DNA from 2 places in the Arthrobacter vasquezii genome. Region 1 is predicted to be linked to the other one. Evidence: predicted binding sites of a transcription regulator. Region 1 holds the regulator's gene; the other holds the start of a gene.

The links. Region 1 encodes LexA, which represses DNA repair genes until DNA is damaged. Its sites were predicted from a motif close to TCGAACANNTGTTCGA; they were not measured.
Region 2: the regulator LexA is predicted to act here: its motif matches at 6,369-6,384, upstream of P4U43_RS08320 (HNH endonuclease signature motif containing protein).

What each region holds. Positions count from the first base shown of each region.
Region 1 covers NZ_JAROKN010000027.1:25,644-41,052, forward strand. The annotation lists gene hisB (imidazoleglycerol-phosphate dehydratase HisB) at 1-420, opposite strand, end outside; gene P4U43_RS10840 (histidinol-phosphate transaminase) at 488-1,597, opposite strand; gene P4U43_RS10845 (LysM peptidoglycan-binding domain-containing protein) at 1,718-2,107, opposite strand; gene lexA (transcriptional repressor LexA) at 2,398-3,129, shown strand; gene P4U43_RS10855 (ATP-dependent DNA helicase) at 3,150-5,171, opposite strand; gene hflX (GTPase HflX) at 5,164-6,729, opposite strand; gene P4U43_RS10865 (class I SAM-dependent methyltransferase) at 6,875-7,504, shown strand; gene dapF (diaminopimelate epimerase) at 7,501-8,442, opposite strand; gene miaA (tRNA (adenosine(37)-N6)-dimethylallyltransferase MiaA) at 8,444-9,379, opposite strand; gene miaB (tRNA (N6-isopentenyl adenosine(37)-C2)-methylthiotransferase MiaB) at 9,381-10,922, opposite strand; gene P4U43_RS10885 (regulatory protein RecX) at 10,996-11,592, opposite strand; gene recA (recombinase RecA) at 11,599-12,660, opposite strand; gene P4U43_RS10895 (DUF3046 domain-containing protein) at 12,880-13,098, opposite strand; gene P4U43_RS10900 (MarR family winged helix-turn-helix transcriptional regulator) at 13,140-13,613, shown strand; gene P4U43_RS10905 (helix-turn-helix domain-containing protein) at 13,680-14,120, opposite strand; gene P4U43_RS10910 (CinA family protein) at 14,215-14,748, opposite strand; gene pgsA (CDP-diacylglycerol--glycerol-3-phosphate 3-phosphatidyltransferase) at 14,745-15,335, opposite strand; partial or broken gene P4U43_RS10920 (FtsK/SpoIIIE family DNA translocase) at 15,345-15,409, opposite strand, start outside.
Region 2 covers NZ_JAROKN010000016.1:35,006-50,414, forward strand. The annotation lists gene ligA (NAD-dependent DNA ligase LigA) at 128-2,269, shown strand; gene P4U43_RS08300 (inositol monophosphatase family protein) at 2,266-3,102, shown strand; gene P4U43_RS08305 (DUF2087 domain-containing protein) at 3,099-3,563, shown strand; gene P4U43_RS08310 (GNAT family N-acetyltransferase) at 3,650-4,141, shown strand; gene P4U43_RS08315 (ASCH domain-containing protein) at 4,252-4,707, opposite strand; gene P4U43_RS08320 (HNH endonuclease signature motif containing protein) at 4,836-6,356, opposite strand; gene P4U43_RS08325 (GNAT family N-acetyltransferase) at 6,599-7,126, shown strand; gene gatC (Asp-tRNA(Asn)/Glu-tRNA(Gln) amidotransferase subunit GatC) at 7,169-7,465, shown strand; gene gatA (Asp-tRNA(Asn)/Glu-tRNA(Gln) amidotransferase subunit GatA) at 7,468-8,967, shown strand; gene gatB (Asp-tRNA(Asn)/Glu-tRNA(Gln) amidotransferase subunit GatB) at 8,968-10,482, shown strand; gene P4U43_RS08345 (aminoglycoside phosphotransferase family protein) at 10,532-11,434, shown strand; gene P4U43_RS08350 (protein phosphatase 2C domain-containing protein) at 11,431-12,168, shown strand; gene P4U43_RS08355 (NAD(P)/FAD-dependent oxidoreductase) at 12,215-13,321, shown strand; gene P4U43_RS08360 (cation:proton antiporter regulatory subunit) at 13,372-13,854, shown strand; gene P4U43_RS08365 (cation:proton antiporter) at 13,862-15,040, shown strand; gene P4U43_RS08370 (AMIN-like domain-containing (lipo)protein) at 15,258-15,409, shown strand, end outside.

The DNA of each region.
Region 1 (15,409 bases):
GAAATGTCCGCCGATGAGGTGGTACTCCTGGCCTGTGGGTTCACCTGAGTGAACCAGATAGGGGCGCCCGGAAATGTCGACGACGGCATTGGCGAGAGCTTCGTCCAGGGGCACAGTTGCCTCACCAAACCTCCGGATACCTGCCTTGTTGCCGAGAGCCTCGCGCAGAACCTCACCGAATGTGATTGCTACATCCTCCACAGTGTGGTGGACATCGATGTGGGTGTCGCCGGTGGCCCTCACGGTGAGATCGATCAATGAGTGCTTTGCCAGGGCCGTCAGCATGTGGTCGTAGAACGGCACGGACGTGCTGATCTCCGAGCGCCCGGTGCCGTCTAGATCGACCTCGACGAACACCGACGACTCACTCGTGGTCCGCTCACGTCGGGCAGCGCGATTGGCAGTAGCTTCCGCGGTCATGGATGGTCCTTACGGTTGTTTCGGCAGCGAGACGGGCGGCGGGCCCGCATGTGCGTCCCGGTCCAGTTTAGGAGACACGCGGCCGGATCAAAGATTCGAGGGCTTTCAGGAAGGTTGTGGTCTCTTCCTGCGTTCCGGCGGTCACCCGAAGGTGGCCCGGAATCCCGACGTCCCGGATAAGAACCCCGGCATCAAGCAGGTCCTGCCAGACGGCGCCCGGATCATCGAGCCCTCCGAACAGCACAAAATTGGAGTCCGAAGGTGCAACGGGCAGACCCATCCCCGTCAGCCCGGACACAATGCGGTCTCTTTGCCGCTTGATCTCATCCACGTTGGCGAGCAGCTTCGCCGAATGGGTCAGCGCCGCGACAGCCGTGGCCTGCGTAATCGCCGACAGGTGGTACGGGAGACGCACGAGCCGAAGCGCATCCGCAATTTCCGGCGCTGCGGCCAAGTACCCGAGACGGGCTCCGGCCAGCGCAAAGGCTTTACTCATGGTGCGCGAGACGATAAGCCGTTCCCTGCCGGGCAGGAGCTCCAGCGCACTCGGAGTGCCGGAGTGGGAAAACTCTGCATACGCCTCGTCCACAATGACGATTGCCTGCGCCGCTTCGCCTGCATCGTAGACCTCGGAAACCACCTCCAGGGGAAGCGCTGTGCCGGTCGGGTTGTTCGGGCTGCACAGGAAGACAATGTTTGCGCCCGTGGCGGCTACCTCGCTGGCGGTGGTACGAGCGTCCAGGTCGAAGGATTCATCCCTCGAACCTGTCAGGTATCCAGTACCGGTGGAGCCTGCGAGCAGCGGATACATCGAGTAGGTGGGAGGAAATCCCAACGCAGTCCGGCCCGGTCCGCCGAACGCGAGGAGGACGTGCTGCAAAACCTCATTGGATCCATTCGCCGCCCAGATGTTGTCCGCGGTGAGTCCGTGCCCTAGGTACGTGGCGAGATGTTCGCGAAGCACGGTGAACTCCCGGTCAGGGTAGCGATTCAGCCCCGCCACGGCGCCCTCGACTGCTTCAACAATTGCACTGCGAACATCCTCCGGAACGCCATGGGTGTTCTCATTGACGTTCAGCAGAATGGGCACATCGATCTGGGGCGCACCGTATGGTCGAAGGCCGCGCAGATTCTCGCGGATCGGCAGTCTGTTAAGGCGTTCTAGCGGATCGGTCACCATGAGAGTTTAAGGCCGCCCCATCCGCCACGAAGAATTCCGCTGAAGCCGGGCGAACTGTTACGAGCCAACCTGTGAAGAATCAGCGCGCCTACCGCTGTGCGGAAGCAGATCCGCTCCTTATGGATTTCCAACCGGAATATGAAGCGACTGCCCGGCCTGCACGGTCGACGAGCCTAGAACATTCAGTTCGACGATTTCCTCAACGACGGCTCGCGGATCACGTTCCGGCGCGTACTCGGCAGCAAGAGCCCAGAGTGTCTCCCCCGATGCAACACTGACCCGGACAGTGTCCGTGAGGTCACCGCCGGCTGTCGCTGCCTGCGCCTGGGAGGTGAAGAACGAAGCAACCACCAGCAGTACGGCAACAAGCAATGCGACCGGAATTGCCACCAGAACCACCCAGCCGCGACGGGTGAGATGAAGGCGCGGCGCCGCAGCCGGCCCGTTATTCTCACGGTCCTCTGGGTGAAGTACGGAAGCTGATCCTGCGATATGGAGCGTAGACATGGCGTCCACCTTTCTCGTTGTGTGGATCTCCCACAGCTTTGTTCGAAGCTGTGTTCTATTCCTCTGCACTTATTATTAGCACTTGTAAACTAATATTGTCGAGACTCACTCGAACAAATGTTTGAAAACACGTCCCGCCTCCCCTAGCGTTGCTGTCAAGGGTGACGGTCCGGCTGCTTCACAAACCAGCTCATCACCCGCCACTGACAAAAATGGTTGGCGAGCCGGCAGTCCGGGCCCGGCCGGAGGAAGGGATGCATCTCGTGGCAGATCTCAGTGCGGCAAAGGACATGGCAGAGGTGCCTTCGCCCGATGCGAAGCGCGGACGCGGAAGGCCGCGCGGCAGGGCCATGCCAAAGGGAATGACAGCACGTCAGACAAAAATTCTCGAGACAATTCAGCGCAGCGTAGCTGCGCACGGCTACCCGCCCTCAATGCGCGAGATCGGTGACACCGTAGGGCTTGCGAGTCTGTCCAGCGTCACGCACCAGCTTTCACAGCTGGAACGCATGGGTTACATCCGCCGCGATCCCAAGCGCCCGCGAGCGATGGAAATCCTGCTTCCTCTCACGCTCGGTGACAGCACACCGCGTGCGCTGCCCTCCTCCGCCGAAAGGGAGGAACCTGCGCGGGCATCGTCGGCCGTCGACGCGGCAATGGTCCCGCTGGTCGGACGGATTGCAGCCGGAGGTCCTATTCTGGCGGATCAGGTTGTTGAGGATGTCATGCCACTGCCCCGGCAGCTCGTCGGGCACGGCGATCTGTTCATGCTGCGTGTTTCAGGTGACTCCATGATTGATGCAGCGATCTGCGACGGAGACTGGGTAGTGGTCCGCCAGCAGAGCACAGCCGAGAACGGCGATGTGGTGGCAGCACTCCTCGATGATGAGGCCACAGTGAAGACCTTCCGGCAGCGTGACGGTCACACCTGGCTTCTGCCGCAGAACACCAATTACGAGCCGATACTCGGTGACCACGCCACCATCATGGGCAAAGTTGTCTCGGTGATGCGTGCGCTCTGACCGAGGCGCGCGGCATGGTGCTAGGCGCGCTGCGTCTCAGCGAGCCGGGAGAGGACCCCGAGCGCCGTTGCGCGGTCCGTCGTCGACCAAAACGGCGGTAGCGCAGCCCTGAGGAAGCCGCCGTAGCCCGCGGTTGCCAGCCGGGAGTCCAGTACTGCCACCATGCCTCGATCATCGTGGGCGCGGATGAGGCGGCCGGCTCCCTGCGCAAGACGAACGGCGGCATGGGTAGCGGAAACATTCATGAATCCGTTGCCTCCGGCCTTTGCGACAGCTCGGGTCCGCGCAGTCATGAGCGGATCATCAGGTCGGGGAAACGGTATGCGGTCGATGGTGACAAGCCGGCAGGCAGTTCCAGGCACATCGACGCCCTGCCACAGCGACATAGTGCCGAACAGGCAGGTGTCGGGCTCCTCTGAAAACTGCTTCACCAGCGCGGACATGGAAGATTCACCCTGACAGAGAATCTCAACGTCGAGCCGGTCCCTCAACGCGTCAGCAGCGTCCTCCGCCGCACGCCGCGAAGAGAACAGTCCCAGCGCTCCTCCCCGGGAGGCTTTGATGAGCGCCTCCAGCTCATCCAGTTGTTCCCCGGAAGTCCCGCGGCCCGGTTTGGGCAGGTCCTTGGCAACGTACAGGACACCCTGACGGGGATAGTCGAATGGGCTGCCAACGTCCACGCCGGTCCATGACGGCGCTCCCTCGCCCGTCAAACCGAGGGACCCGGCAACCGGTCCGAACTCCGAGCCGATTGCGAGCGTAGCTGACGTGAGCACAACCGTGTGGTCCTCGAACAATCCCCGCCTCAGACGCCCGGCAACCGACAGCGGCGCAATGCTGATCGTGGCAGGCGAGGAGTCATCAGCCGCGGAGTAACCGGAGCCCGGTGTAAAGGTACTTGGCCGACTCGCCCAGAGCACTTCGCCCGCGCCACCTGCTGCGACCATCCGTTCGGACAATTCGAGCAATACCAACAGCCGTGAGCGTGCCATCTGGCGGCCACCGTCTGCCGACTGGGAGGACCCGTCGGAACTCGATTCGGACAGCGCCAGGCGGCATGACTCCCGCAATTGCACGAGCGCGAGTTCCTGCAACTCGTCCAGTCCCCCAGCCATCAGACCCGTGGGCTGAGCGTCGAACGCGTTCTCGAAGGCATCCTGCGCGGCCGCCAATGTGTCCGTGTTGGAACCGAGATGGCGCCTCGCCGCTGAGGCCGCAGCGCCGATCAGTGCTCCTGACAGTTGCCCAGACACCGCAGACGTGACGCGGTCGTGTAGCTCGTGCGCCTCGTCAATGACCACTACGTCGTGCTCCGGAAGGACCGCCAGCCCCTCGAAAGCGTTGATCGCCAGCAGCGCATGGTTGGTGATGACAATGTCCGCTTTTCCTGCCCTCTCCCGTGCGCGCTCGCTGAAGCATTCCTCAGCAACGGGACACTTTTGCGCACCAAGGCACTCCATGCTGGACACCGATACCTGGCGCCAGGCCCGGTCGCTGACACCGGGAAGGAGTTCGTCCCGGTCCCCGGTCTCCGTTTCTTCCGCCCACTCCCGCAACCGCACGATTTCCCGTCCGAGCGGGGTGGAAGGTCCTGCCGCAGGATGCGGCGCCGCGGTGTCACCGTCGAGGGAGAAGAGGGCTCCCGAATCATCCTCGTCGGGGAAACCTCCTGCCGTCTTATGCCTGCAGACATAGTTCCCCCGGCCTTTCAGAAGCGCTACGTCGACCGGCCGAGGAAGCGAACCACGCAGGGTCTCGAGAAGTCTCGGCAGATCGCGGTTGACGATCTGGGACTGAAGGGCAAGGGTGGCCGTCGAGACGATCGAGGTTGTGTCACCCTTCACGGCATGCGCGATGAGCGGAAGCAGATAGGCCAGTGACTTCCCTGTTCCGGTTCCGGCCTGCACCAACAGGTGTGTGCCGTTGCCGATTGCTTTCTCGACCTGGCGTACCATTTCATGCTGCCCGCTACGCTGCTGCCCGCCCATCGCCGCTACGACGTCATCAAGCAGTCGAAGGGGACTGATGCTTCCCTCAGCCATGCGTGACGAACGGCTCCAGTTCTGCCGCCAGACCTTCCCTGACCATCACATCTACCCGAGTGCCGTCCTCCACATGCTCCAGGCCGAGGATCTCTGCGTCCGGCTGATGCAGTCGGCTCACGATGTCTCCGCGCTGGTAGGGCACGAGCAGAGTCAGTTTCACGCTTGGACGCGGGATGGACTGGCTGATCAGTTCCAGCAGCTCCTCGATCCCCTGACCTGTGCGGGCGGAAACAATTGCATGGCGGGGTTCGCGCTGCCTGAGGCGTTCAAGCACAAACGGATCTGCCGCGTCGGCCTTGTTCAGGACGACGATCTCAGGCACTTTGCGTGCGTCGACTTCCGTCAGGACGTCGCGGACCGCTGTGATCTGCCCCTCCGGATCCGGATGGGATGCGTCCACAACGTGGAGGATCAGGTCCGCATCAGCAACTTCCTCGAGCGTCGAACGGAACGCCTCGACGAGCTGGGTGGGGAGCGACCGGACAAAACCGACGGTGTCAGCAAGAGTGAACTCGAGTCCGTCAGGCGTCTGTGCCCGGCGGATGGTGGGGTCCAGGGTCGCGAACAGCGCGTTCTCCACCAGCACGCCCGCATCGGTCAACCGATTGAGGAGAGACGACTTTCCGGCGTTCGTGTACCCGGCAATTGCCACTGATGGAACCTCATGACGACGACGGTTGGCGCGCTTGGTCTCGCGTGCGGGCTTCATGCCCGCGATTTCGCGCCGCAGCTTGGCCATCCGCGTGCGGATCTTCCGCCTGTCGAGTTCGATCTTGGTTTCACCCGGCCCGCGTGAACCCATACCGGCACCGGCGCCGCCAACCTGGCCGCCAGCCTGACGGGACATCGAATCGCCCCAGCCGCGCAGCCGCGGAAGGAGGTACTCAAGCTGCGCAAGCTCGACCTGCGCTTTGCCTTCACGGGACTTTGCATGCTGGGCAAAGATGTCCAGGATGAGCGCCGTGCGGTCGATGACCTTCACCTTGACGATGTCCTCAAGCCCCCGGCGCTGGGAGGGGGCCAGTTCGCTGTCAACGACAACGGTGTCCGCACCAGTGGCCATCACAATGTTCTTGAGCTCTTCCGCTTTGCCGGCCCCGAGGAACGTTCCGGGATCCGGCTTCAGGCGCCGCTGGATGATGCCGTCAAGCACTTCCGATCCCGCCGTCTCAGCCAGGGCAGCGAGTTCACGCAGTGAATTTTCAGCGTCATCAACCGTCCCTTCGCCCCAGATGCCGGCCAGCACCACCCGCTCAAGGCGAAGTTGGCGATACTCGACTTCGGTGACGTCTTCGAGTTCGGTGGAGAGCCCGGCCACACGCCTCAGTGCGCGCCGCTCCTCACGATCCTGCTGTTCACCGTCGTAACCCGTGTGCTCTTCGTCGAGATCAGACAGCGCCTGCGCGCGGCCACCGGGCCCGCTACCGAAACGCCGTTGGGAACCGCTCGAAGACGAGGCGGAGTCCTTGGCAAGTATCCGATCAATGACGGCCTGGATTTCATCCGGGCCCATTTCCGGCTCGGGCGTTGCGGACGCTCCGTTATGTGTGGTCATACTCTCCCTTGGTGATCGTCTTTCCATGGTAGTCCGTTGCCCCCGCGGCATGGGCAAAAATTCTCTCAGCGCGGAGGGACAACTCCTGCACAGCCAGCGGTCCCCGGCCGCACGGGTACGGCCCGGAGCACTAGGCTGGAGCATTATGGATTCGCAGCACTACTTCAGCGCCGCCCCCTCCGGACCCGACAAGCGCCGGCCGCTCCGGGTACCCATTGCGGGTCAGGAACGTGACCTCATCACCTCAGGTGGCATCTTCAGTCCCGACGGCATCGACAAAGGCACAGCTATCCTGTTGTCGGAGGTGCCTCCCGTCACCGGTTCCACTCTGCTTGATATTGGTTCCGGCTGGGGCCCGCTTGCCCTGACCATGGCCGTTCAGGCACCGCACGCCCGGGTCATCGCAATCGATGTGAACGAACGCTCGTTGGAGTTGACGAGGGAGAACGCCCGGAGGCTGGAGCTGGGCAATGTGGCGGCCATGCTGCCCGACGACGTCAACCCTGACATTGCCTTCGACACGATCTGGTCCAATCCACCGATTCGGATCGGCAAAGAGGCGCTTCACGAACTCCTCTTGCGCTGGCTCCCGCGCCTTGCTCCCGGCGGGAGCGCATGGTTGGTAGTCCAGAAGAACCTCGGTGCGGATTCGCTGCAGCGTTGGCTTGCAGCGCAGCTGCCGCCCGACTATGAAGTCGACCGCCCTACCACGTCGAAGTCTTTCCGCATTCTGCGGGTTGAGCGGACCGCACCGGAAAACGCCCGGAAGGCCTAGCTGAACGTACCTCGCGCCACGAGCACCGCGGGACCGCTGAGATGCACATGCTCTCCCCCCTGTGCGCTGACTGTGAAGCGGACGCCGACGATTCCGCCGGGCACTGTCACGCTCCAGACGTCGGGCGCGTCCGCTCCCGCCCAGTAGCGGGTGGCAATTGCAGCGGCGCAGGCTCCGGTTCCGCAGGAGAGGGTTTCTCCAACCCCCCGTTCGTGCACGCGCATGCTCAGCTGTCCAACGCCGTCGTGCATGAGTGGATCATGCGGGACGACGAATTCCACGTTGGTTCCGTGCGGCGGTGCCGGGTCCACCGAAGGCGCGTCGAACAGCCGCGTGGCGCGAAGCTCCGCGATTTCGGCAAGGGCGACGACCGTGTGTGGATTACCCATGCTGATTGACAGTCCAGGCCGGGCGACCTGCAGCCCGTCTGCTTCGACCAGCGAGTCGGTTGCACGCGCGGCCGCGGCTTCCGGGTAGATGAACTCCCACGGCCCCATGTCCACGGAGTACCCATCGACTGACCGCTTCACCACTTTGACGCCGCCGCGGGTGCCGATGGCCATCGAGGCGCCATCCGCCAACTCAACCAGACCGGATTCGAGGAGGAAATGGACGAAGACGCGGACACCATTGCCGCACATCTCTGATACCGAGCCGTCGCTATTGCGGTAGTCCATGAACCATTGCGCTTCAGGAGTGTCCTCAAGCAGGGCCCGTCCCTCGGGAAGGAACGACGACGGCACGGCACGGATCAATCCGTCCGCGCCGATACCCCGGTGGCGGTCACAGGCGGCAGCCACATCGGCTGCGGTCACATCGACCGAGCCGTTCGGGTCTGCCACCAGAATGAAGTCATTACCGGTACCGTGCCCCTTGGAGAAGGAGAGTCCCGTCAGTCCCGGCCTTGCGGACAATGCTGGTTCAGTGTGTGAAGTCACGTTACCTAGGATAGGGGGCGTGCGCGGCGACGGCGCCCAGCGCCTTCGTGAGGAGCTCCGGATCATGCCAGTTGAACCACTGAATCCGCTCGTCGGCCCGGAACCACGTCAGCTGCCGGCGGGCGAACCTGCGGGTAGCCGCGACGGTGTCTTCGGCTGCCTCTGCTGCTGACCAGCCTCCGTCGAGTACCCGCAGAAACTGGCTGTATCCCAGCGCGCGGGAAGCCGTGCGGCCGCTTCGCAGCCCGAGGTCGTCCAGCCTGCGGACCTCCTCCAGCAACCCCCGCTCCACCATCGAGTACACCCGCTGAGCGAGTCTCTCCTTGAGGACGTCCCGATCGGCCTGCAATCCGATCTGGACGGCAGACTGGTGATAGACGCGGCGCGGCATGTACGAACTGAAGGGCCGGCCCGTGAGCTCGTGCACCTCAAGGGCGCGGATCACCCGCCGCTCGTCCCCCAGCCGTTCCGCCGATACCGCGTCGACTGCGGCAAGGCGCTCCCGCAGTGCAGGAAGGCCCACCTTGTCTCTTTCAGCCTCGAGACCGGCTCGAACGACGGCGTCGGTCGGTGGAAATTCAAGCTCGTCGAGCACCGCACGGACGTACAGGCCTGATCCGCCGACGAGAATGGGCACGTTTCCCCGCGCACGCACCTGCGCAATTACCTCGCGGCTGTGCTCCTGATAACGGGCGACACTTGCTTCCTCACGCACATCGAGGATGTCCAACAGGTGATGGGGAACAGCTCTGCGTTCACCGACTGACAGCTTGGCGGTGCCGATGTCCATGCCGCGGTAAAACTGCATGGCATCGGCGTTGATGATCTCACCGCCGAGCGCCTCGGCCAGCGCGATGCCCAACTCGGACTTTCCGGATCCGGTGGGCCCGACGACGGCGATCACCGGCGTCGCGGGCGCAGCAACAGCGCGGCTCACCTCAGTTGCTGCGGAGAGGAAGCGAGGGCATGCCGAGCACTACTGACCTGCCTGCCGCAGCGCCGACGCCGGGGGCCGGCGCCCCGCACGATTCTGCCTGAGATCGGTCCCAAGCGTCGCCTGCGCGTGAGCGGCGGAGCTGATAGTCCGACGCCGACGGATCGGCGACGAGGTGGAACGCGGCAGCTCCGGTGACAGTCACCGTCACGAGATCGCCAGGCCGCGGAGCGTCTGCTCCTTCGGGCACGGAGAAGTGAACGAGCCGCTGGTCGCGCGCCCGCCCACTCAGTCGGTGGGTCTCATGGTCCTTGCGACCCTGATGAGCAGTAACGAGCACCTCCACCTGCCGTCCAACCTGCGCCGCGTTCTCTTCGCGGCAGATGCGGTCCTGCAGCTCGGTGAGCCGCTCATACCGCTCCTGCACCACGGCCTTCGGGAGCTGATCCGGCAGGTCCGCGGCAGGCGTGCCTGGGCGCTTGGAGTATTGGAAGGTAAACGCCGTCGCGAAACGCGACTGCTCCACGACCCGAAGCGTCTCCTGGAAGTCCTCTTCGGTTTCTCCGGGGAATCCGACGATGATGTCGGTGGAAATCGACGCATGCGGCATCCGCGATCGGACCCGGTCAAGGATGCCGAGGAACTTTTCAGAACGGTAGGACCGCCGCATTGCCTTCAGGATCCGGTCCGACCCAGACTGCAACGGCATATGCAGCTGCGGAGCAACATTCGGGGTCTCTGCCATTGCATCAATGACGTCATCGGTGAAGGCGGCCGGATGGGGGCTCGTAAACCGGACCCTTTCCAAACCGTCGATGCTTCCGCAGGAGCGCAGGAGTTTCGCGAACGCACCGCGGTCCCCGAACTCGACACCGTAGGAGTTGACGTTCTGGCCGAGCAGAGTCACTTCGATAGCGCCGTCCGCCACAAGGGCCTCGATCTCGGCGAGGATATCCCCGGGGCGCCTGTCCTTTTCCTTGCCGCGCAGCGAGGGCACGATGCAGAAGGTGCAGGTGTTGTTGCAGCCAACGGAGATCGACACCCAGCCGGAGTACACGGCATCACGTTTGGTCGGCAGGGTGGACGGGAAAACGTCCAGGGATTCGAGGATTTCAAGCTGCGCTTCCTCGTTGTGGCGTGCCCGCTCAAGGAGCGCGGGCAAGGCTCCGATGTTGTGTGTGCCGAAAACGGCGTCCACCCACGGCGCCTTGCGGAGGATCGTTTCGCGATCCTTTTGGGCTAGGCATCCACCGACCGCGATCTGCATTCCAGGCCGTGACTGCTTGACCGGCGCGAGCTGGCCGAGGTTTCCGTACAGCTTATTGTCCGCGTTCTCGCGAACAGCACAGGTATTGAAGACGACGACGTCGGCCTCGTCGCCGCCGGCGCTCACATACCCGGCGGACTCAAGCAGCCCGGAGATCCGTTCGGAATCATGGACGTTCATCTGGCAACCGAAGGTGCGCACCTCATAGGTGCGCTGCGTGGCAGAGAGGGGCTCGGCCGGCTGTGCTGACGGGGAGGGGTAGGCAACTGTGGAACTCACCTGTTAAGGGTACGGCCCACCGAGAGCAGCCCCAACCCGGCCAACTACCGCCGGGGAAGACGGGCGGTTGAGATTACTCCTGCTGGTCAAGGACATCCTTGACGATGGAGAACGCGAGCGACGGCGCATAGCCCTTGCGTCCGAGCATTGCCACAAGCCGGCGCACCTGCTTGTCACGGGATGCACGGTCACCAGGATCCGCAAGGGGCCTCGCCTTTCTCCGCACAAGGTCCTCGGCCGCTGACCGCTCGTCTTCGTCTGTCCGCTGGAGCAGTGCGTCCTCGGCCAGCTCTCCAGTGATGCCCTTCTCAGCGAGCTCGCGCTTGATGGCGGACCGCGCAAGCGACCTGGTCTGTGCCCGGCTTCGTACATACATGCGGGCAAACTCGGCATCATCAATCAGTTGAACTTCCTCGTAGCGATCCAGGATGCCCGCCGCCACCTCTTCTGAGACACCCCGCTCACGAAGTTTAGTGTGAAGCTGGTGGCGGCTGCGCGGGGCCATGGAGAGCTGGCGCAGGACGATAGCGCGTGCCACCTCATGGGGATCGGCCTCGGGCGTGAGATCAGCAGGCGAGCCCGGCGTAGGAGCCCGCGGGCCGCTCTTCCGTGCTGAACGCCGGGCACTGCGCTGCGTTGCTGCACCCGGAGTTCCGAAGAATCCGTTCATGGACCGCTAGCGGTCCCCGCCGCCGACTGCCTTCAGCTTGGGACCATCCTGTTCCGGTGTCTCCTCCACCGCACCTCCGACGCCGAGCTTCTGCCGGATCTTCTGTTCGAGCTCATCCGCCAGGTCCGGGTTGTCGAGCAGGAACTTGCGGGCGTTCTCCTTGCCCTGGCCCAGCTGGTCTCCGTCATAGGTGAACCAGGCTCCGGACTTCTTCACGAGACCGTTCTCCACGCCAACATCGATCAACCCACCCTCGCGAGAGATTCCGAAGCCGTAGAGGATGTCGAACTCCGCCTGTTTGAACGGCGGAGCCATCTTGTTCTTGACGATCTTCGCCCGGGTCCGGTTACCAACCGGATTGGTACCTTCCTTGAGCGTTTCAATGCGCCGCACGTCGATCCGCACTGATGCGTAGAACTTCAGCGCCTTGCCGCCTGTGGTGGTTTCAGGGCTGCCGAAGAACACACCGATCTTCTCGCGGAGCTGGTTGATAAAAATGGCAGTTGTCTTGGTCTGGCTCAGACGGCCGGTGATCTTACGCAGCGCCTGGCTCATCAACCGGGCCTGCAAACCCACATGGCTGTCACCCATCTCTCCCTCGATCTCAGCGCGCGGAACGAGGGCGGCAACGGAGTCGATCACGACGATGTCAATGGAACCAGAGCCCACGAGCATGTCCATGATCTCCAGGGCCTGCTCACCGGTGTCCGGCTGGGAGACGAGAAGAGCGTCGGTGTCCACCCCAAGCTTCTTGGCGTACTCGGGATCCAGCGCGTGCTCCGCGTCAATGAAGGCGGCAATGCCGCCGTTGCGTTGGGCGTTGGCCACAGCGTGCAAGGCAACGGTGGTTTTACCCGACGATTCCGGACCATAGATTTCCACCACCCGGCCCCGCGGCAGACCACCGATGCCAAGCGCTGCATCGAGTGCGATCGAACTGGTGGAAATGGTCTCGATAGGAGCGCGGACCTCGTCTCCAAGGCGCATGACTGAGCCCTTGCCGTATTGCTTATCAATCTGTGCCAGTGCGGCTTCGAGAGCCTTTTCACGATCGGCTGGTACGGCCATCATTCACCTCGGTATACTCATGGCCGCCAGGGCCTGTTTTTCTCTTCCCCTTGACCGTAGCGTCCCCCTCCGACAGTTTGCCCCGCGGGGCATCCGATGTGGACATCCCACTTGAAGCGGCGGGATTGTGGAGGGCGAGTGGCATGGGAATCTTCTGATTCCAGCATAGTCCGGATCCGAACACATATTCGATTGATTCGCCCGGCGTGTTTGAACCGGCTAGCGCGGTTTCACATCGCGTCCGAGCCGTCTGTACTCGGGCACGTCCTGCATCTCGCAGACCGCCAGCCAGACGGCCTTCGGGTCAGCTCCCGCCTGCAGGGCTCCAGCCGGCGTGCGGTCGCCGAGCCCGGACAGATGCAGTGTTTGGGCCAGCGTCCTTGAATAGGCCGGCCCGAATTCGTCGTCCATGAGCCGCCAGAAGTCGCTCGTGCGCATGCTGCATCCTCCTTCTCCAGATAAACCCTAGAATGAAACGCATGACTGTTGACCGCCAGGAACCCGATGCTTCCGTCGATGCTGCCGTGCAGGCGTTGGAACAACAACTCAGTATGCTGTGGCGGCGTGCGCGGTCGAACTCCTACAAGGTTGCGCGGCGGGTCCATCCGGATATGGAACCTGCTGCCTACGGGCTGCTGGTCATCCTACAGCGGGAGGGCTCCATGCGCCTGACCGATCTGGCCGCCAGCATTGGCGTCGGCAAGCCCTCCGTCAGCCGCCAGATCGCCATGCTCGAACACCTGGGCCTGGTTCAGAAAACCGCAGATCCGCTGGATGGCCGCGCCCAGTCGATCAGCCTCACGGCGGCTGGACTGACGCAGCTGTCCACAGCACAGGAAGCGCGCAAGGAGGCGTTCCATCAGCTGATGGAGGACTGGAGCCTTTCGGATCTCACGACACTCGGGGAGCTCATTTCCCAGCTGAACCAGACCTATACGAGAGACAACTGGTAGCCGCAGACCAGAAAGAGGCCCGCCGCATTCGGCGGACCTCCCTGTGGAACGTGGGTTGTGCCGGTATCAGTTCTTGGTGACTGCCAGTCCCCTGCTGAAACCACCGGTGAAATCCTCCGGCATGTCCCCGCCGAACTGCTGGGCAAACTCCTGCGGGACTGTGTCAGGGACAGCAACACCTTCGGCTTCGGCCAGCCGGTCGCTGACCTCCCGAAGCATCATCGACAGCGGTACATCGAGTGCAGAGCAGATAGAGGACAGCAGTTCCGAGGACGCTTCCTTTTGGCCCCGCTCCACCTCACTGAGGTAACCGAGGGAGACCCGGGCGCTATGCGACACTTCCCTGAGTGTGCGGCCCTGGCGCTGGCGGACGTCACGCAGGACGTCCCCGATCTCGTGGCGTAAAACGACCATTTTGCGCTCCTTCGGCTTACGTTGCGGATCTTCTGCCAACCCCACATCCCGCCAACGGATGACACCGTTCACGGATACGGGTTGCTTTACCATGTGTATCGCCTAACTCCCTTGTGCTGGCCGCTTTCGCTGCCGTCTGATTTAAGCCTAGCCCGTCTTGCTTCTCCGTGCTGGACACTATTGATAACTATTGCGGAACTCCGTTTGTTCCCGCGGACTCAAGCTCAAGCGCCTCCGTGAGCAGGATCACCGCAGCCGAACAGGATGCTTCCCGAATCTGGCTCCTGCTTCCCCGGAAGCGATATTCTCGAACCAGGTTGACAGATACCGCCACCACGCTGATGAACACAGTACCCACCGCTTTTCCATCGTGCGGTTCGGGGCCTGCTACTCCTGTGGTGGACACGCCGATGTCGGCGCCACAGCTGTCTCTGGCACCAAGAGCCATCTGCCGTGCTACCTCCGCGTCAACAGCGCCCGCACGTTCCAGAAGTTCTGGTTCAACACCGAGCAAGGCCGCCTTCACGTCCCGGTGATAGGACACGACGCCGCCCCGAAGCACAGTCGAAGCCCCAGGAACCGAAGCAAGCGCGGCCGCAACCATCCCGGCGGTCAGCGATTCTCCGGTAGCAATGGTGAGCCCGCGCTCCTGCGCGAGGAGTACAACCCGTTCAAGGGCGGCCCTGCCCAACCCGCCTGACACCCCAGCGGCAGCTGTCACAGTGCGGTGTTACGTGCTGAGCGCCGCAGTCGGAGCGCCTGCAGGACATAATCTGCGCCGGTCACCACGGTAATTGCCAAGGCAGCCATCATGACGACGACGGCGGGCCACCACGCCCAGTCGCCGAGAGCCGGCACCAGCAGGTAGAGGAAAATAGCCAGCGTCTGAACGACGGTCTTCAACTTCCCACCGCGGGAGGCAGGCATGACTCCATAACGGATGACCGCGAACCTGAGCAGGGTGATGCCGAGCTCGCGGGCAAGGATGACGATGGTCACCCACCACCAGAGCTCGCCCAGTACGGACAGAAGTATCAAAGCGGAACCGATGAGCAGCTTGTCCGCGATCGGGTCTGCAATCTTCCCGAAATTTGTGATGAGACCACGGCTGCGCGCCAGGTCACCATCGAGCTTGTCGGTATAGATTGCCACTGCGAACGTGGCTACCGCGAGCCAGCGGAAAAGCCCGCCCTCGCCGGAGTCGGCCAGCAGGAACCAGACGAAAAACGGTACCAGCAGGATTCTCACGACCGTCAGCACATTCGCGACGTTCAGGACTGGCACCGCTCCAGCGTCAGAATTACTCACTGCTCAAGGCTACCTGCCTGTCAGCTCCCAGGCGTCTTCACCGCCGTCGTCATCATCATCGTTGTAGTCCACGG
Region 2 (15,409 bases), on a different contig from region 1:
TGACCCCATCCTTCAACGCGGGCAAGTGTCGGAGGTCTGGGGCAAGATAGGAAGCGTGGCCACAGTGAACCAACACGCCGATGCGCATTCCGAAGCAGGTCCCAACGTCGAGCTGCCCGCCGGCGAGGTGCCGGATGACTCCCTGAAGGAGGAATACGGCAGCCTGGTTGAGGAGGTTCGGCGTCACCGTTTCGCGTACTACAACGAGAATGCGCCGCTGGTCTCGGACGCAGAGTTCGATGAACTGTTCCGCCGGTTGGAACAGATCGAGGCAGAGCACCCGGAGCTGATCTCCAATGATTCCCCTACACAGGAGGTCGGCGGGGATGTGTCTGCCGCCTTCTCGCCCGTGCAGCATCTGCAACGGATGTACAGCCTGGAAGACGTATTCTCCACGGATGAGCTCGAGGCATGGGTCCGGCGTGCCGAGGCCAGTATCGAGTCGCAGCGTCCGGGAAGCGGCGTGTCGTGGCTGACCGAGCTGAAAATTGACGGCCTCGCGGTCAACCTTCTCTACCGCAACGGGGAACTAGTCCGGGCAGCAACCCGCGGTGACGGAGCAACCGGAGAGGACATCACGCACAATGTCCTCACGATCAAGACAATCCCGCGCAGGCTCAAGGGCTCCGAGCATCCGGCGGAGGTGGAGATCCGGGGCGAGGTGTTCTTTCCCTCGAAGGAATTCACCCAGCTCAACGAGTCGATGGTTGAAGCAGGCAAGGCACCGTTCGCCAATCCCCGCAATGCAGCGGCAGGTTCACTTCGGCAAAAGGACCCGGCGCTCACTGCCCAGCGGCCGCTGGACATGTATGTGCACGGGATCGGTGCGCGCGAGGGTCTGCAAGCCGAAAGCCAGTCGGAAACTTACGGCTTGCTTGAGCAGTGGGGGCTGCCCGTCTCGCCGTACTTCAAGGTGCTCGGTTCCTATCAGGAGGTCCTCGACTTCATTCAGCACTATGGCGAGCACCGTCATGATCTGCTGCATGAAATTGACGGGATTGTTGTCAAAGTAGACAGCTTCGCCCTGCAGCGGGCCCTCGGACACACCTCTCGTGTGCCGCGGTGGGCTGTCGCGTACAAGTATCCGCCGGAGGAAGTGAACACCAAGCTCCTGGATATCCGGGTCAATGTGGGCCGCACCGGGCGCGTGACGCCCTACGGCATGATGGTTCCCGTGAAGGTCGCAGGCTCCACCGTGGAGATGGCCACACTGCACAACCAGGAGGTCGTCAAGGCCAAGGGAGTGCTCATCGGTGACATCGTGGTGCTCCGTAAGGCCGGCGATGTCATTCCGGAAATTGTCGGTCCGGTAGTGGCGCTTCGCTCGAAGCAGGATCCGCCGCCCCACGAGTTTGTGATGCCTACCGAGTGTCCCTCCTGCGGGACACCGTTGGCACCTGCAAAAGAGGGCGACGTCGACATCCGCTGTCCCAACGCAAAGTCCTGTCCATCCCAGCTGCGGGAGAGGGTCTTTCACGTAGCAGGCCGCGGTGCCTTCGACATTGAGGCGCTGGGCTGGGAAGCGGCGATCGCCCTCACCCAGCCCGCTGAACCTCACGAACCGCCGCTGACCACCGAAGCGAACCTCTTCAGGCTGACCCCCGAAAAGCTCGCCGATGTGCGAATCCTTCGGGACAAAAAGATCAAGGGGGTGGTCAGCGGCCAGGAACTCGTTCCCTATTTCTATACGCGTGGAACAGCAAAGAAACCTTCGGAACCAACCGCGAACACACGGAAGCTGTTCGCGGAGCTGGAAAAAGCCAAATCGCAGCCGCTGTGGCGTGTGCTGGTTGCGCTGTCCATCCGCCATGTCGGGCCAACGGCGTCGCGGGCACTGGCCACGGCATTCGGTTCGATGGATCGGATCCGCGGTGCCAGCGAAGAGGAACTTGCCAATGTCGACGGCGTCGGTCCAACTATCGCGGCAGCTCTGAAGGAGTGGTTCGCGGAGGACTGGCACTGCGAGATCGTCGACCGGTGGGCAGAAGACGGAGTTCGCATGGCGGATGAGGTGGATGAGTCCATGCCACGCACGCTGGAGGGGCTCACCGTCGTCGTCACCGGTTCTCTAGAGGGTTTCAGCCGTGACGAAGCGAAGGAAGCCATCATTCAGCGCGGAGGCAAGGCGTCGGGTTCGGTGTCGAAGAACACCAGTTACGTGGTGGCGGGGGAGAACGCGGGAACCAAGCTGGACAAGGCTGAGCAGCTTGGACTGCCGGTCCTGGATGAAGACGGTTTCCGGAAGCTGCTTGAGGAGGGAAGCGTATGAACACCAGTGCCAGCCCGGCAGAACTGCTACACGTTGCGTTGCAGGCCGCTGAAGCGGGTGCGGCAGTGTTGCGGAAGCGCGGTGAGGGTGAGCTTCAGGCGGAGAACAAGAGTTCGGACAGTGACTGGGTGACGGCTTTCGACACGGCTGCCGAGCGGGCCGTCCGTGATGTGATCTGGCGGTCCCGCCCGCATGATGCGATCACCGGCGAGGAGTACGGGACCACCGTGCCTGAAGGATCATCTTCCGGCGTCCGCTGGTCCATAGACCCACTTGATGGAACCACCAATTTCATCCGGAACATCGTCTACTACGGTACGTCTGTAGCAGCCGTGGACAACGACGGCGTGTGGCTGGCGGGCGTCGTTCATGCGCCTGCGCTGGACCGGGTGTACTGGGCATCGCACGGGCAGGGTGCGTGGGTACGTGAACGGGGTACCGTGCGGCAGCTGCACGGTCCGGCTGAAGGCAGACCGGGCACGCTGGTGGGGAGTGGCTTCACCTATAACCCGGGGCAGCGTTCCCAGCAGTTGGGTGAACTGGGTGAGCTGTTGGCGGGGCACGGTGATCTGCGGCGGATCGGGTCGGCTGCTCTGGATTTGTGCATGGTGGCTGACGGCACGCTGGATGCCTATGTCGAGCGAGGGTTGAATGAGCATGACTGGGCGGCCGGTGCGCTGATTGCCGAGGAAGCAGGCGTGGCCGTCCGTCGGCCCGGCATTACCTCGGTCCTCGATGGCGGGCCGGATGAAGCCGAGCGCTTCTCGGCTTTCACAGTGGCTGGTCCGCAGTCGGTTATTGATGTTACGGAACGTCTGGAGCTCAGGACGTGACGGTCAGTTGGCAGAAGGTCTTTTCGACGCTGGCCTCAGAACCTCTTCGGGAAGCGTATGCGCGGGCCATTCTTGGTGAGGACGTCAGCGCCCGGTCCAGGGAGTTTTCGAAGCTCGTTGAATCGGGGCTGCTGTTGAGCGATGGATCCGTCAATGACGGGATGTTCAAGGACGTACTGGGTTCTGCGGCGGGTGCGCGGCCACGGGGAGTGGACCGGTTCTTTCACGAGGGCAGACTCGATGGATTGCCGGCGGGCCAGGTGGACCGGTTGGCGGTGCTGGAGCACCTTGCCGATCGGTTGTTCCCGCTTGATCAGGAGCTGGATGAGCCGGCAGTGAACCTATTGATAGCGACGGTTACGGGGGACATCCCGACTCTTCGGCGTGCGCTTGTCGACTTCGGGTTTCTCGTGCGCAACCCAGACGGAACGCGGTACCGGAGAGCCTGCCGGCTAAATTAATCTGATCGTTGCATTCGTCCGGCGCTCGCGGTTCGTTGGTCTGCCACACTCAGATCATCGCTCGTCCAACGCAAGAGGAGGCGTCCATGGACATTAATATCAGGTCGGCGGACAGGAACGATTTCGCAGAGATCCGGCGTATCACTGTGGCCGCCTATTCGGATGCCGGCTACATAGACGATGAGTACGCATACAACCACATCCTGGCGGCGATTGAGGAGGGGTACTCCGGGTCATCATTACTGGTTGCGGAATCGGCCGGAAAAATTGTGGGATCGGTTTTTGTTACGAGGGCCGGCGGTGATTTCAGTGATGTCGCCCATGACGGTGAACTCGAGTTTCGGATGCTCGCAGTTGAGCCCGGCGAACAGCACAAGGGGATCGGGCACGCGCTGGTGGCGGCCGTGATCGAGCGGGCTCGCATGGATCCTGACGTGTCGGCGGTTGTCCTGACCATCGCACCGAACATGGATGGACAGCACAAGTTGTACGAGTCAATGGACTTTGTCCGAGTTCCTGCCCGGAACTTTCTCTTGTCCGACACTTTTGCGTTGCACGTCTACAAGTTGACTCTTTAGGACCGTTTCGCCGGATCGACGATATGTCGGATCGCTGGAGTGCTGGAGTGCCGGAGTGCTGGAGTGCCGGAGTGCCGGAGTTCGCCGGGAGTCAGCGGGTTTCACCGGAGTCAGTCAGCGTGTTCCGGTGGCCAGGTGACAGCGAAGCGCTCGAAGATAATCTCGTCATCCTCTGACCATTGCCGGCCGCTAGCGGCGCTGACCCGTGTGAAGTAGCGCCGGTGTTCGTGCTGCCAGCTTGCCAGGGTTCCGTCGTCTTCGCCTTCGTCGGCGGCGAATGCCGCGTCAGCGCTGGTGAAAGGGCCGACACGAAGGCCAGTGCTGCGTATGACGACGCGGGGCATTCCTTCGCTGTCGCACGCGACCCAGTGGGAACCGATGCGCGGTAGCTCGTCACCGCGTGCCAGGAATTCAGCGACGAGATCCGCGGTAGCCCGTTTCCGACCGCCGATGACCAGGCTCAGGAGCTCGTCGGCTAACCGCTTCGAATCACCGAAGTGATCAACCGTGTATTCGGGCGAGGCAGCTACTGCTTCGGGATGTGCTTGGGCATAAGCGTTCCACATGAGGCTGGCTGCTGAGAGATCGGGTGGAGAGACTGGTTCAGGCTGCACGTCATCATGGTTGCAGGCAGCATCAGCCCGCCGCAATAGCCGCAGACAGCCGTGTGGTTGTCCAGCCGGGTGCGATTTGTTCAGCAGAGTGTCCAGTAGTGGTTGCGTCGGGGTTGTTGGTTCGGGTCGAGGTGTGGGGGTGGGATGAACCAGGGGAGGCGGTCCCGTATCTGGATGGTCCATTCGTTTTGATGGATCAGATGGTGGTGGTGGCTGCACAGAAGTATTCCGTTGTCGGTGCTGGTGGTTCCGCCGTGTGACCAGGGTTGGATGTGGTGGGCTTCGGTCCAGTGGGCAGGCATGGTGCAGGTGGGGAAGGCGCAGCCTTGGTCTCGGGCGATGAGGGCTTTGCGTTGTTTGGCTGTGAAGAGCCGTTGTGTGCGGCCGAGGTCGAGGATTTCGCCTTGTCCGCCGAGGACGACCGGGATGATGTCGGCGTCGCAGGCGATTTTGCGGGCTGTGCGGGCGTTGACGGGCCCGGTGTAGGCGAGCGATGCCCCGGCGGTGGGGGAGAAGGTGCCGGTACTCATTTCGAGGTCGCCGAGGAGTGTTTGGTAGTCGATGGTGACGAGGACTTGTGGCCGCTGTCCGCCGGTGGCCGGGAGTTTGTCGGTGGCCAGGGCTAGTTGGCAGGCTCCGACGAGTCCGTCCAGGAGCAGCTGGGCGCGGGTTCTGGTCTCGATTGCCGCGGCGTCGCTTCCGCTGTCTCCGGGGTTGGTGGTTCGGGGGTTGGTGGCGGTGTTCATGATGGTGGTGAGGTATTCGTATTGTTCGTCGGTGGCGGCGATGTCGAGTAGGTGGAGGCCGCGTTTTTTGCCGCGGAGGAATACGCCTTGGCGGGCGGTGAGTTCCTTCTCGCTCGGTTCCGGTCCGCCGGGGTCCAAGTGTGCTTCGACGCGGCCGATGAGTTTGGTGAGGAAATCGGGATCGAAGCGGGTGGCGCTGGCGGTGAGTTGGGCTTCGATCGTGTTGAGCACGGCTGGTTCGGTGGTGAACTGTGCGCGGTCCAGTGCGCTGCTGATCATGGTGGCTGCTTTGCCGGACACCACTCCGGCTGAGACCGCCGCTGCGAGGTGTGCACAGGTAGCGGGTAGGGGTTCTCCGGTGAGTGTGGTGCGGGGGATGAGTTTCGCGCCGAGGCGGAGCCGGCGGTTGGCTTCGCTTCTGCTGATCCGTAGCCGGTCCTGCAGGTATCCGGCGGTGCACCGGTAGGCTGAACGCCCACCGGACTGACCGGACAAACCGAACGCGAAACCGACACCACCACCGGTGGGGGTCCCGTCGTCGTCGGTCGTGGTGTTGTTGGTGTCGGTGGGCTTGCCGCCCGCTGCGGCGCTGCTGCGATCCACTGCCGTTGCCGCAACGAGCTGAAGGTACTCGACCGTCCGGGACAGATCCTCGATCCCGGTCAAATGCTCGGCGAGTTTATCCTGTCCCATTCCCGCGATCTCGGCCACCAAACGCGAGGTGTACGCGGCAAGGAGCTGCTTCAGCTCGCTGATCGAAGGTTCGGAGCAACCGGCTGGATCATCGAATCCGAAGGCTGGGAGAGCGCGCAGCCGTTCGCCGGGGAGGGCGTCGAGTGCGGCTGTCAGGCTCATACTTCATTCTATTAGAAGACATCTTCGAAAGAAAGGGGCTGTGGGTAACGGGATAAACCGTTAGCTCGCCTCACCAACATCGGAAGCGTCTCAGGCCGTCCGGTTGACCGTAATGAATTCAGTGGCGAGGGCGCCTCGGCTTTCATCCAGGAAGCCCGGTAATAAGAACCGGGTGCGTCACAATAGATAGGCGGATCTTCCGCCCGCTTCAGATCCGCCCACTCCACGACAAGGCTTGCGTTATGCCCTTCACTATCCGTCGCGTCACTGCAGCAGATTACGACGACGTCCGCCGGATCACCCGGGACGCCTACATTCACGCCGGCTACTTCAGCGACCCAGACCACCCCTACGTGCAGATTCTCTCCGATATCGAGCACAGGGCCGAACACGCCGAGGTATGGGTAGGGGAGGAGGACGGCGTAGTCGTCGGTTCCTTTGCCATTACGTTCGAGGGTCAGCGCTACACCGACATCGCACTCGCGGGGGAGCTGGAGTTCCGCATGCTCGCTGTGGATCCCGCCGTCCAGCGTGGTGGGTTTGGGCGCCGGATGGTCGAGTGGATCATTGACTACGCGCGCGCCCTGGACGGCATCGACGCCGTCAGCCTGACCAGTGGCTCCGACATGGTGCGGGCACACCGACTGTACGAATCCTTGGGGTTCGAACGCGTGCCAGGCCGTGACTGGTGGGTGCGCGACGAAGACATCCAGCTATGGGTCTTCAGGCTTGGGCTGCAACCGGACAGGACTGTCACCTCCCGCCCGTAGACTAGAACCCGAAACCCAGCCATCTCGAGATCCTGGAGAAACATGCCCGAGATCACCCGTGAGGACGTCGCGCATCTGGCACGGCTTGCCCACATCGACATGACCGGCGAGGAGCTGGACCGGATGACCGGCGAGCTCTCCGTCATCGTCGACTCCATCAAGACGGTCAGCGAAGTTGCCGGTGATGACGTTCCCGCAACCAGCCACCCCATTCCGCTGAGCAATGTCTACCGCGATGACGTCATCGGTGAAACGCTCACCAACGAGGAAGCTCTCAGCGGCGCCCCGGACAACGCAGCCGGCCGCTTCAAGGTCCCCGCAATCCTGGACGAGGAGTAGAAATGACCGATCTCACCAGGCTCAGCGCCGCCCAGCTTGCCGAGAAGCTTTCCTCCCGCGAGGTGTCGGCAGTGGAAGCTGTCCAGGCTCACCTCGATCGCATCGGTGAAGTGGATCCGGCGATCAACGCGTTCCTCCACGTCAACACTGATGAAGCCCTTCGCGTAGCATCCGAGGTGGACAAGGAGCGGTCAATTGGAGATACGATGCATCCGCTCGCAGGCGTCCCTATTGCCGTCAAGGATCTCATCGTCACCAAAGGCCAGCCAACCACAGCCGGCTCCAAGATCCTCGAGGGCTGGCACAGCCCCTATGACGCCACTGTCGTCCGGCGCCTTCGCGACGTCAAGATGCCGATCCTCGGCAAGACCAACCTGGACGAATTCGCCATGGGCTCCTCCACGGAGCACTCCGCTTACGGTCCAACCCGCAACCCGTGGGACCTCGACCGCATCCCCGGCGGTTCCGGCGGCGGGTCAGCGGCCGCCGTCGCCGCCTTCGAAGCGCCGTTGGCGCTCGGAACCGACACCGGCGGTTCCATCCGCCAGCCCGGTGCCGTGACGGGAACCGTCGGCGTCAAGCCGACCTACGGTGGCGTGTCCCGCTACGGTGCCATCGCCATGGCGTCCTCCCTCGACCAGATCGGCCCCGTCACCCGCACGGTGCTGGACGCCGCACTCCTCCACGAGGTCATCGGCGGCCATGATCCACACGACTCCACCTCGCTGACTGATCCCGTCGGCGCTCTAGCCGAGGCTGCACGCAACGCGGACGTCAAGGGCCTGCGCATCGGCGTCATCAAGGAATTGCAGGGAGAGGGTTATCAGGACGGCGTCCAGGCACGCTTCACTGAAGCACTGGACCTGCTGCGCCAAGCGGGTGCCGACGTCGTCGAGGTTTCCTGCCCCAATTTCAAGTACGCGCTGGGCGCCTACTACCTGATCATGCCCTCGGAGGCATCGAGCAACCTTGCAAAGTACGACGGTGTCCGCTTCGGTCTGCGTGTAGTGCCCGACGGCGCTCCCACGATCGAGCGCGTCATGGGCGCCACCCGCGCAGCCGGCTTCGGAGACGAGGTGAAGCGCCGCATCATCCTTGGCACCTACGCACTGAGCGCCGGGTACTACGACGCCTATTACGGCTCCGCACAGAAAGTCCGCACCCTGATCCAACGGGACTTCGACGCCGCCTTCACTCAGGCAGACGTTCTTATCTCGCCCACGGCTCCCACCACGGCTTTCAAGCTGGGGGAGAAGCTGGACGATCCGCTCGCCATGTACCTGAACGACGTCGCCACTATCCCTGCGAACATGGCCGGCGTGCCGGGCATCTCGGTCCCCGGCGGCCTGGCTGACGGACTGCCGGTGGGCATCCAGTTCCTCGCCCCCGCGCGCCAGGATGCACGGCTCTACCGGGCAGGCGCTGCACTGGAAGCGCTGCTGGAAGACACGTGGGGCGGACCTTTGCTGGCACAGGCACCCGAGATCGCTGGAGTGAAGTAAATGAGCACTGCAACCGCCGAAATTCTGTCCTTCGACGAGGCCATGGAGAAGTTCGATCCAGTCCTCGGGTTCGAGGTGCACGTTGAATTGAACACCCGCACCAAGATGTTCTCCTCAGCGCCGAACGCCTTCGGAGACACACCCAACACCAACGTCACACCGGTCGACCTTGGGCTTCCCGGCGTTCTGCCCGTCATCAACCGGGTAGCCGTCGAATCCTCCATCAAGATCGGCCTGGCACTGGGCTGCAAAATCGCCGAGAAATGCCACTTCGCGCGGAAGAACTACTTTTACCCGGACACTCCGAAAAACTTCCAGACCTCGCAGTATGACGAGCCAATCGCCTACGACGGCTCCATCGACATCGAGCTCGCCGACGGCACCGTGTTCACCATCGAGATCGAACGCGCCCACATGGAGGAGGACGCCGGCAAGCTGACGCACATGGGCGGCGCCACCGGCCGCATCCAGGGCGCCGAATTCTCGCTGGTCGACTACAACCGCGCCGGCGTACCCCTCGTGGAAATCGTCACCAAGCCGATCGTCGGCGTTGGCGAGCGCGCGCCGGAACTGGCCAAGGCCTACGTGGCAGCTATCCGCGAGATCGTGAAGAACCTCGGCGTTTCCGACGCAAAAATGGAGCGCGGCAACGTCCGCTGCGATGCCAACGTCTCCCTCAAGCCCAAGGGCCAGGAGAAGTTCGGCACCCGCACCGAGACGAAGAACGTCAATTCACTGCGTGCCGTTGAGCACGCTGTCCGGTACGAGATCCAGCGCCACGCCGCAGTGCTCGACGCCGGAGGCACCATCACGCAGGAAACCCGCCACTGGCACGAGGACACACGGTCGACGACGGCGGGGCGCCCCAAGTCCGATGCCGACGACTACCGCTACTTCCCGGAACCTGACCTGGTGCCCGTGGTTACCGACGACGCCTGGATCGAGAAGCTCCGCAGCGAGCTCCCTGAACCTCCCGCCGCACGTCGCAAGCGCCTCCAGGCCGACTGGGGTTACTCGGACGCTGAGTTCCGCGATGTGGTGAACGCCGGTGTCATGGACGCCATTGAGGAGACCATCGCTGCCGGCGTCAAGCCTGCAACCGCACGCAAATGGTGGATGGGTGAGATCTCCCGCCGAGCCAAGGTCGCTGATGTTGAACCCGCCGAGTTGGGCGTAACCCCTGCGCTGATCGTGGAACTTCAGGGCCTCATCGACGCCGGCAAGATCAACGACAAGCTCTCCCGGGAGGTGCTCGACGGCGTCCTCGCCGGCGAAGGCACGCCCACCGAAGTAGTCTCGCAGCGCGGCCTTGAGGTCGTGTCAGACGACGGCGCCCTCCTCGAAGCGATTGACGGCGCCCTTGCCGCGCAGCCCGATGTCGCGGAGAAGATCCGTGGCGGGAAGCTGCAGGCAGTCGGAGCAATTGTGGGCGGGGTCATGAAGGCCACCCGCGGCCAGGCAGACGCCGGGCGAGTTCGTCAACTCATCCTCGAACGCCTCGGGGTTGAGGGCTAGCCGGCATCAGCAGAAGATCAGGTTCAGCGGTGAGGACAACGTGACCAGAATGCCGCCAGCAGAGGTGGACGTCACCGCCGCCCTGGTCATGCGCCTGCTCGCTGACCAGCACCCTGATTTCGCCGAGTTGCCGCTCTTAGAGGTGGCCAACGGCTGGGACAACGTGATCTTCAGGCTCGGTGACGAGCTCGCTGTCCGCCTTCCGCGGCGGCAGGCGGCGGCGGAGCTCATCCGCAACGAGCAGCGTTGGCTGCCGGAAGTGAGCCGGGGCCTCGCGACTGTCATGCCTCTTCCGGTGCGGACGGGCACGCCGTCGTCGTACTTTCCGTGGTATTGGTCCATCACGCGCTGGCTGAAGGGGACCGTGGCGGCTGACATCGAAGCAGCGCACAGGTTCAACGCGGCCGCCGATCTGGCACGGTTCGTGAACGCTTTCCACCGCCCGGCACCGGCTGACGCCCCACGAAATACGGTCCGCGGAGTACCACTGTCCACACGGAGCGCGGTTGTGGAGGAGCGAATCGCCGCAGCCGGCCAGCCCGAGGAACTCCTGCACCTCTGGCGGGTCCTGCGGGACCAACCCGAGTGGACCGGACCGCCGCTGTGGCTGCACGGCGACCTGCACGCAGCGAACCTCGTCCTGAATCCGCAGGGCAGGCTCGCCGGCGTCCTTGACTTCGGCGACCTGACGGCAGGGGACCCCGCCACGGACCTCGCCGCGGCCTGGCTCGTCTTCGACCGCATTGGAAGGCGTACCTTCATCGAGACGGTCACCAGGGAACGGTCTGTGGATTCCGCGACCTGGCAGCGGGCACGCGGTTGGGCGCTCTGTATCGCCGCAGCCATGGCAGCAACATCCGATGACAATCCCGCCTTCCACACGATGGGGATCCGCATCCTCGAGGACGTTCTCGCCGATGACATATTGATCGACGAAGGGCCTTGCCGATGAAATTCACACATGTCTCGCGGGTCCAGACCGAGGGTGACAACCACGTCATGGAAGACGCATGCGGATACCGCGCCAACGCCGCCTGGATGATCGACGGCGCAACGTCGCTGCTCGACGAACTCGATCTCCCCGGCGCGTCGAACCCTTCCTGGTATGCGCAGGTCCTGGGGCTGGCGCTGGCGGAAAGCGCCGGACCACAGGACCCCCGCGCCGTTCTGGCCGCCGCGCTGGCGAAAGTGGACGAGCTCGGCCACCAGTTGGTGGGACCGGAATCCCAGCGCTTCCCGAGCGCCGCGGTCTCCCTGGTCACAACCGACGACGACGGCGCCCTCTCGGTCCTCAGCCTCGCCGACTGCCACGTGGTGGCGGCCCTCAATGACGGGGAGGTCAGACACGTGGGGCAGGCCCTGGACGGACCGTCATCGCGTGACGAATTGCGCCGGGCACGGCTGGAGCGAAACACGCCGGAAGGGGTCTGGGTTGCACGCCGTGAACCGGCAGCGGCGCAACACGCCCGGCTGGTCACGCTCGGGCCTGCCCATACCGTGGCGCTGGCATCCGACGGCGCGTGGCGGGCGGTGGACCTCGGGCTGGTCAGCGGCCCGGCGGATTTCCTTGAGGCTGTACAGACTCCGATGGGCGCGCAGGAGCTTATGCTGATGCTGCGGACCACACAGGATGAGATCGGCGAATCGGCCGATGACGCCTCAGTCCTGTGCGTCGCACTGGAGTAGCTGTGGCTGGTGTGAAAGCGCCAGGGAAGCGGAACGAAGGAGCGCAATGACTGAGACAGCGGACGTTGTGATTGTTGGCGGCGGTATCGCGGGGCTCTCGCTCGCGGCCGCGCTGGCATCGGACCAGCGGGCACAGTTGAGGATCATCCTCGTCGAGGCGGAACATTCCCTCGCGTACCACACCTCCTCGAGGTCGGCCCGGCAGCTCATCCCCAGTTACGGGCCCGAGGCGATCCAGCAACTCACCGCACGGACGCTTCAGCTCATCCGGGAACGTGAAGATGAGCTACCCTCGCCGGTGCTCACTCCCCGCAGTTTCATGCTGATCGGTTCGGACAACGACGTCGCTGCCAGAGCCAGCGGCGCCATGGAACGCCTCCCATGGGAAGAAGCAGTGCAGCTTTGTCCGCAAATCGAGCCGGCCGCCCGGCAGCAGGGTTACAACGCCGCCGGACTCGACACCACGGCGGTCGGCTGCAACACGGACGTCCTGCTGGACCATCACCGGTCGGCAGCGGAGGCAGGCGGCACCAGGATCATGACCGGCGCGCGCGTTCACTCAGTCCAGCGGCTCCGGACGGCCTGGGAAGTCGGTGCCGGTTCGCAGGCAGTGCACGCCGCCGTCGTCGTCAATGCGGCAGGCGCGTGGGCTGATGAACTGGCTGTCCTCTCCGGTGTGGCCACACAGGGCATGCGGCCCTACCGACGGACGGCAGCGGTTGTCGGCGCAGACAATATCCCCGCCCCCGATTCGCCGATGGTAGCGGCGGCGGATGACAGTTTCTATTTCCGCAGGGACGACGACGGCCTCCTCATCTCACCTGCCGAGACGGTCCCGAGCGTGCCGGAGGACGCACAGCCGCGTCCCGAGGACCTGGAGGCACTGATCGCTCGCCTTGATTCCATGACCACACTCGGAATCGGGAGCGTGATGCGCGCCTGGACAGGATTGCGGACCCAGGTGGCAGACGGTCTCCCGGTTGTCGGATTCGATCCGGAAGCCGAGGGATTCTTCTGGTTGGCGGGCCAGGGCGGCTACGGGTTCCAGACGTCGTCGGCCATTGCCGAACTGTCGGCCGGGCTCATCACCGGCACTGGAGCAGGAGCCGCCGCCGGCCAGTCTCTCGCCTCAGCGCTCGCCGCCGGACGCTGAATCAGGAATCCTGAGCATCCCGAGTGCACCGGCGGGTCTAGAGTAAAACCATGAAGGTTGAAGAGACGCCGCTGCCCGGAATCGGCGTGCGCAAGGACATTGTGACGGCGTCGGGCCGCCGGATCGGCACAGTCACCCAGCGCAGCGGAGAGACGGAGTTGATCGTGTCCCGTGCCGATGATCCCGATGCGTGTCTGGCATCGATCCCGTTGACTGCCGAGGAGGCCTCTGCGCTGGGTAACCTGCTCGGATCCCACGAGATTGTGGCGCAGTTGACGGAAGACCACCGGGATCTGCCGGGGGTCAACACCCGGCAATTCCTCATCGATGTCGACTCCCCGTATGACGGACGCAAACTCGGTGACACGAAGATGCGCACGCGCACCAGCGTCTCGCTGGTTGCGGTGCTCCGGCGAGGGCAGGTCCAGGCCTCGCCCACACCGGATTTCACGTTGGCTGCCGGCGACTTGCTGGTGGCCGTTGGAACCTCCGAAGGGCTCGACGCCGCGGCCGAGATTCTTAGCGGCGGCTGAGCCGCCCGTGGAGAATCACAGCGCGCTGGTCCTCATTGAACTGGGAGCGGTTTTCCTTGGCCTCGGTATCCTCGGAAGGCTCGCCGGGCGGATCGGTCTCTCGCCCATCCCGCTCTACCTGATCGGAGGGCTGTTCTTCGGGCAGGGCGGTTTTGTCGAGCTGGACGGGCTGGAGGAGTTCAGCGAGATAGCCAGTGAGATCGGGGTCATCCTCCTGCTCCTGCTGCTTGGCCTGGAATACACCGCCGGCGAACTGGTGACCGGCCTGAAACAGTCATGGATGGCGGGAGTCCTCGATATCCTGCTGAATTTCCTGCCCGGCGCGATTGTTGCCCTCATGCTCGGCTGGGGCGGTGTCGGAGCACTCGTCCTCGGCGGAGTGACGTACATTTCGTCGTCGGGCATCATCGCCAAAGTGCTGACGGACCTGGGGCGCCTCGGGAACCGTGAGACCCCGGTCATCCTGTCACTGCTGGTCTTCGAGGACCTCGCAATGGCCATCTACCTTCCCATCCTCACTACGGTGCTCGCGGGGGTCAGCTTTGCCGGCGGGCTTCAGGCAGTCGGCGTGTCGCTGGTGGTGGTCACCATCGTCCTGGTGATCGCGCTCCGCTTCGGCCGCACCGTTTCCGCCATCGTTGACTCCAAGGACCGCGAGGTGTTCCTGCTGACGCTGATCGGCGGTGCGCTGCTTGTCGCGGGCTTTGCAGCGGCGATGCAGGTTTCAGCCGCCGTCGGCGCCTTCCTGCTCGGCATTGCGATCTCGGGGGCCACTGCCACCAATGCCACCCGCCTCCTGGAACCACTGCGCGATCTGTTCGCAGCCATCTTCTTTGTGGTGTTCGGACTCAATACTGACCCCGCGACCATTCCTCCGGTGCTCGGCTACGCGTTGCTCCTGGCCGCCATCACGGCTGCAACCAAAGTGGCAACCGGCTGGTGGGCGGCGAAACGGCAGGGTGTCGGCAAGTTGGGCCGTGCGCGCGCAGGTGCAGCGCTGATCGCCCGCGGCGAGTTCTCCATCGTCATTGCCGGCCTTGCCGTGGCGTCCGGAGCCATCACAGACGAGCTTGCTGCACTGGCAACGGCCTACGTGCTGCTAATGGCCATCCTTGGTCCAATTGCGGCACGGCTCGCAGAACCAGCCATGCGTCTGGTCCTACGCATGACGCCGCAGCCAGCCTAGAACCCTGCGTAAACCAGCAGAAGCAACACAGGATCCCGCAACACACACGGTGTCATTGCGGTGTCCGAATGATTGCGATTTACCGCCGAAAAGCCCGGTGAACATCCGGCACATGCGCCGCCCGTAACGGTTGGGCGCCGATGGTTCACAGACCGGATCTTCCCCGGAAACGCGGCCCTACGATGATCCCACCTACTTCTTTGAAAGGTGGTGCATCATGCACACACTCCGTGCGCTGCTGGCGAGCCTGCTACTTATTGTCGGGTTCGGGCTGGTAGTGCCGTCTTCCGCCTCCGCTGCTCCCTACTGCGGAATAACCTGGGGCTCACTGGCCAAGACCAGCACGGCCCAGACCAGTGCCCCGGTGGT